DNA from 2 places in the Paraburkholderia suaedae genome. Region 2 is predicted to be linked to the other one. Evidence: riboswitches for the same ligand, from Rfam matches in the RefSeq annotation. Region 2 holds a riboswitch; the other holds the start of a gene.

Region 1 (5,900 bases), on a different contig from region 2:
CGCGACCACCTGCGTGCGCATAGAAAACGGCATCTGGCGGAACTGGTACCTGTCGTGCACGGGCTGGCAGCAGATCGACGGCAAGGTTGAGCCGCGCTATCACCTCAAATACGCGGAGTCGCACGACGGCATACATTGGAAACGCCGCGGCACTATTGCTATCGACTACATCGATCCTGAAGAAGGTGGCATCGTGCGCGCATCAGTCTACAAGGACGGCGCGACATACCGGATGTGGTACTGCTACCGCGGCCATGCGGGCTACCGCGAAAACCGGGATCGCAGTTATCGAATCGGCTACGCGGAGTCTTCCGACGGCATTGAATGGCGCCGATTGGACCAGCGCGCGGGGATCGACATTAGCGCGACCGGCTGGGATTCGTTCATGGTCGCCTATCCGGAAGTCGTCGGCGTGGGTGGCCATTTGTACCTCTTCTACAACGGCAACGGCTTCGGGGCCAGCGGCTTCGGATATGCCGAGGCCATTCGCGAAGAATAGATGGGGAGCGAAATGCAGATTATCGCCGGAAACTTCGAGAAGCACGGCTTCGTGGTTGCATCCTCAGCCGACCTGCAGGCGTCGATGCGATCGATTCGGGCCAAGTTCGAAACCCGGTTCCTGGTCCGGTTCCGCGATGATCCGCCGCACAATCGCAACATCATCAAACTGCTCGCCGAAGACATGGCGGTGAAGCGTTTCTTTTGCTCTGCGGATATCGTGGGGATGCTGAACAATGCCCTGAAAATGGATCACCCGGTGCAAACCGGTCCCATCGTCACGCACTACACGGCAAGCGATGCGACGGGCAACAGCTACGGACTCCCATATCATCAGGACTGGCCTAGCATGGGCACGTCGACGAGAGGCGTGATCGCGTGGACCTCGATTACCGACATCGGGCAGAGCGGTCCCGGCTTGCGCATTATTCCGGGCAGTCATCTGCGCGGCCTTTGGCCGGGCAGGCAGACGGATTCCGGATATGTGCTGGACCAGCAGGAGATTGACGGCTTCCGGGATGTGGAGATCGAAGCCGGGCAGATCCTCTTTATGTCGCCGTTCCTCGTTCACCGAACCAGAACATCGCCCGGCAGCGACTGGAAGCTGTCGCTGTCCTGCCGCTTCGATGATTTCGACTGCAGGGAGTGGGAGCGCCGCAATTTCGTCAGTGCGTACCGAACTACCGTCGATCGGCAGGTCTACCTCGCCGGTCCACAGTAAGTCATTCGTCGCGCAGCCAATCCAGCACACGGCCTGATGCAGCCGATATCGCACAGACATTCCACTGAGCGCTGGCTTCCTCCGCGAGACGACGGGAGTGGCCCGACAACGACCGGACATGATCAATCGAAGACCACTGTAGCCGCCTATCGAGGCGGCAAGGTTATCGCGTGAAAAAGCCGGTGCGGCGTCGATGTACGGTGGTCTTGGGCGGATTGCTGCCGGCGTTTGCGAGCAACGTTATACGAGGCTGTCGATCGATGACCAACCGTTGCGATGGGAAAGTAGCACCGAATTGTCAGCTGTTACACCACCTTCTCGCAGTTTAAGAACGGTCACCGCTCTGTAAAATTGCTGATATCTCCGTTGAATCGCGCACGAACGATCAATGACGGCTTTGACGCGCGCCGGGGACATTAGTCGTCGTGCAAAATCGAAATGCATTTCCCCTAAGGCATTGAATCAATGAAACCCTGGAAGCATGTTCCCGTTGAAAGCCTGGTGAGCCGGGAAGTTTTGGCGCAGGCAGAGGCATTCGATCTGGGCAAACACAGCTACGAAACTGTGGTTCGCGGCCTGAGCCTTCGGTGGCTTGCACTCAACAAAAGGCTTCTATGGATGGCCGCCGGCATGGAACAGATCGAGCCGGAACTGCTCGACTGGATCGACCGCATCCCGAAGTCTTCCGTGTATTACGATTTTGGCGCCAGCAACGGGATATTCGCGCTCTATGCGGCCAAACGAAACCTCAGCGTCATTGCCATCGAGCCAGATCCCTCGAACTATTTCCTGCTGTCCTGGAACGCCTTTCTCAATCGCAGCGACGACATCGACATTTCGGCGTTCAATGTGGCGGTGTCGGACCGGTTTGCAGCGGGCAAACTGTACATTCACAGAATGGAACTGGGCACGCACGAGAAGATCGTTGATGCCCCGCTGGCAGTGTTTGGTGAGGCTTTTGTCCCCCAACACGTGCATGCTATCCAGCTCGTGCACTTCGACAAGTGGGTTACCCAGCTTGGGCTGCCCAAGCCCGAGTACGTCAAGATCGACGTCGACGGTCACGAAGTACCCGCCATCAATGGTGCGATCGAATCGCTGCGCGGATGCAAAGAGGTGTTCATCGAGATTGAAGACTCGCGACTGGATGAGTTGGGCAGCATGTTGCGCCGAGTCGGCTTTGAGATGATTGCCAAGCATCAGGTCCAGAAGTACGAGAGCCTCTGGAATTGCATCTTCGCTCGTTGACTGCTCGCTCATTGTTCGATTGCCGTAATCTCCCACCAAGCCCGCAAAAGCTTGTTGAAAGCCACACGTGCCATTAGAATCCCCTCGTCATTGGGGAGTAGCCTTCCTTCATCCATTGAAGGATGAGCGCGTCAACATACCTGGCCTGCAGGCCGTGGCGCGTTCCACCGGAGCGGTTTGGCGAGACCATTGGCGTACTGCTTCGTTCTGGCCGGACGGGTGACGGTGCGTCATAGGTTCGTACTTGCGTCCGGCCACGGAGTTGCGCTGTGAACTACCTTTGTGCCCTGCCCGTCTTCCCGAGCGACCCGTCGCCGCCCCGACCGTTCTCTCCGTATGCCGGGGGCCGTGTATGACGGGTCTGCTGTTCGAACTCGCCATGATGCTGTTCGCCATCCTCGTGGCGGCCGAACTCTTTACCAATGCCCTCGAACACCTGGGCGAACGCCTGAAGATCTCCGAAGGCGTGACAGGTTCGTTGTTCGCGGCGGTCGGCACGGCGCTTCCCGAGACCCTCGTGCCGCTGCTCGCAATAGCGAGCGGGACGACCGATAGCGGGGTGAATCAGGAAATCGGTGTCGGTGCGATTCTCGGTGCGCCGCTGATGCTCTCCACGCTCTCGACGTTTCTAATGACCCTCGCCACTGTTCGCGCACGCGGCCTCAAAGGCTGGATCGCGCCCGAGCGTACGGGTTTCACCCGCGATCTGAACTACTTCCTGTGCGCGTTTCTGCTGGCGGCCGCGGCGATGTATGTGCCGCACGAGCAGCTCATCGTTCGCGCGATGTTTAGCGTCGCGCTGGTGGGTGTCTACGTCACCTATGTGGTGACGACGTTCCGCGCGTCGGGCCAGCTCGTCGACGCGGGGCATGGCACCGAAGCGCCCGGCAAGCTGCTGCTCTCGCGCGTCGGCGTGCCGACCCATCTCGCAACCATCATGCTGCAACTGGCGCTTGCCGTCGCATTGCTGGTGTGGGGCGCGGAAGGGTTCATTCACGGCGTGCGCGGCGTGTCGCAGGCGCTCGGCGTGTCGCCGCTGCTGCTGTCGTTGCTGATCATTCCGATCGCGACAGAGTTGCCTGAGAAGGTCAACAGCATTCTGTGGGTGCGCCGTGGCAAGGACACGCTGGCCTTCGGCAACATCACCGGCGCGATGGTGTTTCAGGGGACGCTGCTGCCTGCCATTGGTATTCTGCTGACGCCGTGGACGCCGCGCGTCGAGGTGATGACCGGAATCGTGATCACGCTTGCCGCTGCGGCGTGGATGCGTATCAATGTGCGCGAGCGCGGCGTATCGGTGCGGGCGCTGCTGCTGTGCGGCGTGTTGTACGCCGCTTATCTGGTGATCACGTTGACGCGCTGAGCACTTCGGAATCGTGTGACTGCGCATTACGGCGGAGGCCCGTGCCGGCTCGAGTGCCTGAATCGGTCATGACCGGAGCTCCAGGCGACATCGAGCTAAAATTCCAACGCATGGGCCGAATACGGTCGCGGGCGGCTGTCAGTTGCACGGCCGGTCCGCGAATCCAGCCAATCCAGAGTCGGCGCATTCACGTTCGCTCGCTGCTTATCGATCGCGGAGAAATCATGCAAAAGCGCACAATTGGTCAGTCTGAATTACGCATTGCGCCGCTCATGTTCGGCGGCAATGTTTTCGGCTGGACTGCGGATGAAGCCACGTCATTCTCGATCCTGGATGCCTTCGTCGACGCCGGCCTCGATTTCATCGACACCGCCGACGTCTACTCGGCATGGGTCCCCGGCAATCACGGCGGCGAGTCCGAAAGCATCATCGGCAAGTGGTTCCGGCAAAGCGGCAAACGCGACAAGATCGTGCTCGCCACCAAGGTTTCGAAGCATCCGCAGCGCAAGGGCTTGTCGGCGGCCAACATCCAGGCAGCGGTCGAAGATTCGCTGCGGCGCTTGCAAACCGACTACATCGACGTCTATTTTTCCCACGACGACGACAGCCAAACGCCGCTGGCGGAAACGCTCGGCGCTTATCAGAAGCTGATCGAGGCGGGCAAGGTGCGAGTGATCGGCGCTTCCAACTACAGCGGCGCGCGCATCGAAGCAGCGCTTGCCGTGTCCCGCCAGCGCGGGCTGCCCGAGTATCAGCTCCTGCAGCCGGAGTACAACCTGTACGACCGCGCGGACTACGAGCGCGATATCGAGCCGGTCGCGCTCGCCAATCAGCTCGGCGTAGTGGTGTACTACAGTCTCGCGAGCGGCTTTCTGTCGGGCAAGTACCGTTCGCAGGCGGATCTGGCTGGCAAGGCGCGCGGCAGCCGGGTGGAAAAGTACCTGAACGGGCGCGGCCTGCGAATCCTGAGCGCGCTTGATCGGGTCGCCGAACGGCACGGCAGTACGCCGGCTACGATCGCGCTGGCGTGGCTGATTGCCCGCCCGAGCGTGACAGCCCCGATCGCCAGTGCGACCTCGGTCGAACAGCTCGAAAGTCTCGCCGCTGCCGTCCATCTCACGCTGTCCGGCGACGACATCCGCGAACTGGACGAGGCGAGCGCCTGAGCGCCGCCGAAGACCTGGTGCAAACACTACACCCCTGGTAGGATGGGCAGTTTCCTGATATCATCGGGAGTGAATTGAGATCTTTGCCTGTTTCGTTAATGGTTTCATTGATGAAAGGTTGGCGAAACGGCAACAGGCGCGGCAAGTGCAGCACGTCTGTCCGCGTTCCGCGGTGAACTCTACACCTCTCTTTTCCGGCCTCCGTGGCCGCTTTGCCTCTCGTTTCATTCGTGGTTTGGCCGGGGTTTTCCCGCGTTTGCCTGTTACTGGCCATGAATCGAAACGACCGGAGGGCCGGCGCGTGAGCGGTTTGCCGCCACGCAAATCAACCCTATCAAGTGATTGAGTTAGGAATTACATGACGACGATTCTTCTGAAGGAAAATGAGCCGTTCGAAGTGGCGATTCGCCGCTTTCGTCGCGCCATCGAAAAAAATGGCCTGATCGCTGAACTGCGTGAGCGCCAATCGTATGAAAAGCCGACTACCGCGCGCAAGCGCAAGAAGGCTGCTGCTGTGAAGCGCCTGCACAAGCGCCTGCGCAGTCAGATGCTGCCGAAAAAGCTGCATTAAGCACGCTTTTTTGCACGCCAAACGGCGGTGTGAGCTTCGAAAGAAGCCACATCGCCGTTTTGCTTTTGGGTGCTTCCTTAAGCTGATACGTGGCGGGCGCCAGTTCCGAGTCGCAACTGCTGCAGTAGACGAAACGCCGGCTGCGGTGTGAAGCGCGTAGCGGCCCGGAGTACAGCACGCGAAGGAGCGGCCGGATTCCGCCGGGCCGTTGCAGCCGCTAGTCGCGTTCGAGCCCTTAAGCAGCGCTTTTCAGCCGCTCGGCAGACAGCCCGAACTGCCGGGCAATCGAGTAGAGGCGCTCGCGCCACTCCCACGTGCCGAACACGTCATGGA
Region 2 (5,900 bases):
CGGGATAGGCGAGCTTCAACAGCGCCTGTACGATCAGCTTGCCGCGGTGGCGCTCATGCTGCGGCGCGGTTGCGGCCGCTTCGGGCGTCGCAGCCGGCAGTGGCGAGCGCGCAACCGGCATCAGCCTTCGGCCGCCAGCAAGGACTCGACCGCGCCGATCACGTCGCCCACGGTGCGTACCGATTTGAACTCTTCCGGCTTGATGCGGCGGCCGGTCATTTCCTGCAACTTGATCGCGAGGTCGACCGCGTCGATGCTGTCGAGGTCGAGGTCTTCGAACAGATGCGCGTCGGGCGTGACCCGCTCAGGCTCGATCGCGAAGGTCTCTTTGAAGATGGCGCGGATGCGTTCAAGAATCTCTGCGTCGGACACGGCTTATTCCCCCTTCTTGGTGGTTTCGTGCGCAGCATGGGCAGCTTCGCGCTGACTCTCGACCAGCGCAGCCAGCGTGCTGATGGAGCGGAAGTGTTCGCGCGTGCGTTCGTCGTTTGCCGCGATGGTCAGTTGATAGTGTTTGCGCAGCACGATGCCGATCTCGAGCGCGTCGATGGAATCGAGACCGATGCCGTCGGTATCGAACAACGGTGCGTCGTCGTCGATATCGGCCGGGGTCAGGTCTTCCAGATCGAGGGCTTCGATCAGAAGCTGTTTGATTTCAAGTTTTAAAGAATCCATAGTCGAACAGGTGCCGGGTAATGTGGGCTTCGATGGCGCTCGTCACGCTGCGCGCCGCGAGAGCCGGTATCGTGTGGTGCGCCGCAAGCTGCTCGACGCCGAGCGGCGCGAGCACGCTCACGCGCATGCGGAACGCGCGCGCCGGCACGTCGTACCAGCGCATCTGCTTCGTGAACGCGGGCGGGTCGCAATCCATCAGTACGGGCACGATCGGCGCGCCGGCCTTCAACGCCATGTGCGCGAAGCCCCGCGAAAACGCGTGCAGCCGGTTCGGCGCCGGACTGCGCCTGCCCTCGGGAAAAATGATCATGGTGTAGCCGGCCGCCAGTTGCCGGACGCCAGCCTCGACCAGATCGGCGGGGTCCGCATTGCTCACGTATTCCGCCGCGCGCACGATGCCCCAGAAACACGGGTTGCTCCAGTGCGCGTTTTTCACGACGCAACAGGCGCGCGGCGCGAGCGACAACAGCACCATCACGTCGAGGTAGGTCGGGTGATTGGCGACCACGATCGCCGGGATGCCCGCGCGCAATGCGTCCGCGCCCGACACCTCGAGTTCCATCACGCCGACGCGCCGCAGCATCGCGACCAGCGCGCGGAAAAACCAGTGGATCACCGTCGTCACCGCCCGCTGCCGCGACGCGCGATGCGGCCACAGCCATGCGAGCGGGAACACCAGCACGGAAAACAGCACGCCGCACACGCCGAACATCGCGAAGGCCATGCCGGTGGCGCAGAAACGCCAGAGGTAATCAAGCCGCGCGGACACGCCAGCTCCATTGCCAAACAGTGCCCGCACCTTGCCAACACGCGGACTGGCCGGTTTGCAGACAGTGCAGCAGCGCCTCGCTCTGCGTCGCGAAACTGGCTGACGTGGGCGCGGCATTCGCGCGGATGCCGGTGCCGGCGCTGCTGCCGGCGACGATGCCCTCAGCGGTCGCACCGGGAGCGCCGGCTTGAATGGCGTCGCCGGTTTGCGTCGACGGCTCTTGACCGGCGCGGCTGACGGTGCACACCATCTGCCCGGCTGACGCCTCGCTGTCGAGCAGAACGGCGATCGCACCGCCCTGCACTTCATCTTCGATGGTGCCGTAAGCGGGATCGGCCGGTTCGTCCGCGTACACCAGCAACACGGGCGACGCGGACTGCGTCGCGTATTGCGCGTGCGCTTCGAGCAAGCCGTAGCCAAGCGTTTCGGCGCCGGCCGAAATCGCGCTCGCCGCCGAGCGGTCGCCCCGGGCGATGCCGAAGATGCCCGTCATCGCGTTCAACACCGACAGGCTGAAAGCCGTCGGCGAGACGGGCTGCGCGGCGCTGATGCTGCGCAGGATGTCGGTCGTGCGGCGCAATTCCCCATGACGCGAAGCGAACACGACGCGCACGTGGGCGCCGGCGACGCAGTCGTACGCGACCTTCAGCGCAGCCTTGGACAGCGTGCTCAGACGACGCCGGACGATCGGCTCGATAAAGCCGATATCGGGTGCGGCAGATGCGGCGGCCGGGCAGCTAGACCAGCGACCGACCGGAATGGTCCAGTGCAGATCGGGCATATGGGTGTTCGCGCGTGGAAAAACGGGGAGAGGCTCAGGCCCCTGACGGAACACATTCTTCGCGGCGTGCGCTAGCCGAGCGGGTTGGCGATCTCCGGCCGCGGGACAATGCAGTCCGCCAACGGGGAATTCAGCGGTTTATCGGCACTCGCCCAATGAATGTTTAGCGCACAGACAATGATCCGACGAAACGTCAAAAACACTATTGTCGGCGGAATCATACTGAACATTCCGGAATAAATCAGCCAAAAGACGTATCCATCTGTATCCGTATCGGCGGAGCGACGGATTGTCAAACGAAGGCGCGCGCCGGTTGACATGCGCCGAGCGCGTGCCTGGCTCTGCGCGGATATTCCAATCGATCTCCCGCCAGTAAGGCTGAGCCGATATCAACGCCGGCGCTGCTTCGCTCGCATGCATCAGGCATGGTTCGCATCATCCGGCCCTCGCCGCGCGCGTCGCCCCGCGGTCCACTGCAAGCAACCGCCGCACGGCCCTGTTGGGATTGAGGCCACCCCTGCCTGCTATACTCCGTCCCTCATTGGGGAGTAGCCGCCCCGCGCAATGTCCGCACCTGTGTGCCGGGTGCGTCGCACATGCGTTCGCGGGGGCGCCTGTCGACAGACTTGGCCGTCACGGCCATGGCAGCCGCAGCCTCGAGCCTGGCGAGACCGATGATCCACACGCGCCGCAACAGGGCCCGGCGTGTCGTGGGTCGTCGCTCGTTCATGGCAGGCCCGGATAAATCAAACCATCGTGAATCAAGCGTTCCTCATTTCGACCGGAGCCGTCGCGCTGGCCGAAATCGGCGACAAAACGCAGCTTCTGTCGCTCGTTCTCGCCGCCCGCTACCGCAAGCCTGTGCCGATCATTCTCGGCGTGCTGACCGCCACGCTGGTCAATCACGCTTGCGCGGGCGCGCTCGGCGCGTGGCTCGGCTCGCTGCTCACACCCACCGTGATGCGTTGGGCGCTCGCGGCATCGTTCATCGGCATGGGTCTGTGGATCCTCGTGCCGGACAAGCTCGACGACGATGAAGCCAACACCAGCCGCACGCATTTGGGCGTATTCGGTACGACCATGGTGACGTTTTTCATCGCGGAAATGGGCGACAAGACGCAGATCGCCACCGTCGCGCTCGCCGCCCGCTTTCACGATTTCTTCGGCGTCGTGGCCGGCACCACGCTCGGCATGATGATCGCGAACGTTCCCGCAATCCTGCTGGGCGACCGCTTCGCTCACCGGCTGCCGACGAAACTCGTGCACGGCATCGCCGCCGTCATGTTCGTGGTCCTGGGAACGATGGCGCTGTTCGGGGTCGGGGTTTGAGCGACTTTCAGGTTGTGTGCTTGCAGTCGCCGCTGTTCACGAAAGCTACGATGTAAGCGTGGCCCGGCGGGTCGCGCGTGCCAGGCCGTTCTTTTGCAAGCCGTAATGGGGCGACAGTGAGCGGCGACACCCAAGGGCGACACTCAGCGGCAACGCGAGGGGCAACACCCAGGGGGCACGCGCCGCTAAAGCGCCCGGTAAAGCGCCCATGGTTCAGCGCACAACCCTACTCCGCGACTTTCGCTCCGGACGCTGGCGCCGGAGCCGGCGCCGCCCCACTGCCAGCGGTCTCGTGTCCCGCGCTGCTGTTCAGGTCGAGCGGAAGCTTGACCGTACGCACGGCGCCGTTGCCGAGCGGAAAATCGGCCAGTGCGCTGCGGGCCAGATACGGCATCGCGCGGACCAGCGACGACTCGCCGCCCGAATTGCGCGCCGTCACGTTATAGACCTCCTTACCCGTCGCGTGCTCGGTGATCCGCACGCCCAACACATGCGTGAAAATCGGATAGCTCTGGTTCACATACCCGCTCGGATACGGACCCCAAGGTCCCCACGGATCGAACGGCCGGCCCCAGTAAGGCCCTGGCCACGGGTTGTAGTACACGGGTTCTGCGACGGTCACGATATCCGAGCGCATCCCATACGCTAGTCCGACCAGATAGCGCGCGTGCGCGCTGTCGACTTCGCGGAACCCATGCAGCGCGAGTTCCCCGGCAACGATGCGCTCGTACGTGGACAGTTCGAGATCGTTCTGCGCAGCCGGCAGCCGCGTAAACACATAGGTGCGGGTGGCGTCGTTGCCGCTCCAGTCGGAAAACGCCGTGACCTGGGTGGTCACGTACGTCGTGCAGCCGGACAGCAGCACCGTCAGCGCCGCCAGCAGCAATGCGGCGCGACGGGTCCATTGATGGATGTTCATGGTCTGCCTCGTGATGCCTCAAGGTTGCCCGTTTTTGTCACTTGCGACCGGGTTCGTTTGCCACGCGGCCTCGTATCGTCTGTTGGTGCGAAGGCGCCCGATATTACGCTGACCTGGCCGGCGGGTACAAAGTTCGCTCCGCAGGATTGCCCGAGGCTTTGTACAATGGCTCGTCAAGCCCGGCTCGCGTGCCCCGGCGCGCCCGACCGCTCGAGTCCCATCACCACAGAACACCATGGCCGATACCGCAACGCCCAATGTGATCCGCCGCGCCGATTACGCGCCGCCCGCCTTCCTTATCGACACTGTCGAGCTGGAGTTCGATCTGGTCCCTGAACGCACGGCCGTCAGGAATACGATGCGTGTGCGCCGCAATCCCGACGCGTCGCGCGCCGCGCATCTGGAACTGATGGGCGAACAGATCGAGTTCGTCGGCGCGCAGATCGACGGCCGGCCGTTCGCCGGCGCGCATGCGCACGAGCACGGCCTGCGGCTCGAGAACGTGCCGGAGAGCTTCGAGCTCACGCTCACGAGCGTGTGCAACCCGGCTGCCAACACCACCCTGTCGGGCCTGTATGTGTCGGGCGGCAATTTCTTCACGCAGTGCGAGGCCGAGGGCTTTCGCCGCATTACCTACTTCCTCGACCGACCGGACGTGATGGCAACCTACACGGTCACGCTGCGCGCGAGCAAGGCCGAGTTTCCGGTGCTGCTGTCGAACGGCAATCTGCTCGACGAAGGCGACTTGCCGGACGGCCGTCATTACGCGCGCTGGGAAGATCCGTTCAGGAAGCCGAGCTATCTGTTCGCGCTGGTCGCGGGCAAGCTGGTCGCGCTGGAAGAACGCGTGAAGACCGGCTCGGGCAAGGAAAAGCTGCTGCAGGTGTGGGTCGAACCGCATGACCTCGACAAGACCCGTCACGCGATGGACTCGCTGATTCATGCAATCCGCTGGGACGAAGAACGCTTTGGGCTCGAACTCGACCTCGACCGCTTCATGATCGTCGCGGTGAGCGACTTCAACATGGGCGCGATGGAGAACAAGGGGCTCAACATCTTCAACACGAAGTACGTGCTGGCGAACCCGGAAACCGCGACCGACACCGACTTCGCGAACATCGAGGCGGTGGTCGGCCACGAGTATTTCCATAACTGGACCGGCAACCGCGTGACCTGCCGCGACTGGTTCCAGCTGAGCCTGAAAGAAGGCCTGACGGTATTTCGCGACCAGGAGTTCTCGGCGGACATGGCGGCCGGTCAGACCCGCAACGGCGACGCGGCCGCGCGCGCGACCAAGCGCATCGAGGACGTGCGCGTGCTGCGCCAGATGCAGTTCGCCGAAGACGCGGGCCCGATGGCGCATCCCGTACGCCCGGAAAGCTACGTCGAGATCAACAACTTCTACACGATGACGGTCTACGAGAAGG

What was found. A riboswitch is a leader RNA that binds a small molecule or an ion and turns the genes downstream of it on or off. The one in region 2 is predicted to bind manganese.
Region 1: it holds a riboswitch for manganese, as region 2 does, so the genes downstream of both, ABQJ48_RS06120 (sodium:calcium antiporter) here and ABQJ48_RS03860 (TMEM165/GDT1 family protein) in region 2, are expected to answer to the same signal.

The regions. Positions count from the first base shown of each region.
Region 1 is NZ_JBFOAH010000003.1:130,435-136,334, reverse strand. It holds gene ABQJ48_RS06135 (glycoside hydrolase family protein) at 1-499, shown strand, start outside; gene ABQJ48_RS06130 (phytanoyl-CoA dioxygenase family protein) at 512-1,219, shown strand; gene ABQJ48_RS06125 (FkbM family methyltransferase) at 1,685-2,467, shown strand; yybP-ykoY riboswitch at 2,548-2,722, shown strand; gene ABQJ48_RS06120 (sodium:calcium antiporter) at 2,820-3,830, shown strand; gene ABQJ48_RS06115 (aldo/keto reductase) at 4,055-4,996, shown strand; gene rpsU (30S ribosomal protein S21) at 5,355-5,567, shown strand; gene ABQJ48_RS06105 (hypothetical protein) at 5,803-5,900, opposite strand, start outside.
Region 2 is NZ_JBFOAH010000002.1:89,168-95,067, reverse strand. It holds gene ABQJ48_RS03885 (COG4648 family protein) at 1-121, opposite strand, end outside; gene ABQJ48_RS03880 (acyl carrier protein) at 121-372, opposite strand; gene ABQJ48_RS03875 (phosphopantetheine-binding protein) at 376-675, opposite strand; gene ABQJ48_RS03870 (lysophospholipid acyltransferase family protein) at 656-1,444, opposite strand; gene ABQJ48_RS03865 (beta-ketoacyl synthase chain length factor) at 1,428-2,225, opposite strand; yybP-ykoY riboswitch at 2,757-2,905, shown strand; gene ABQJ48_RS03860 (TMEM165/GDT1 family protein) at 2,982-3,554, shown strand; gene ABQJ48_RS03855 (DUF4136 domain-containing protein) at 3,781-4,473, opposite strand; gene pepN (aminopeptidase N) at 4,709-5,900, shown strand, end outside.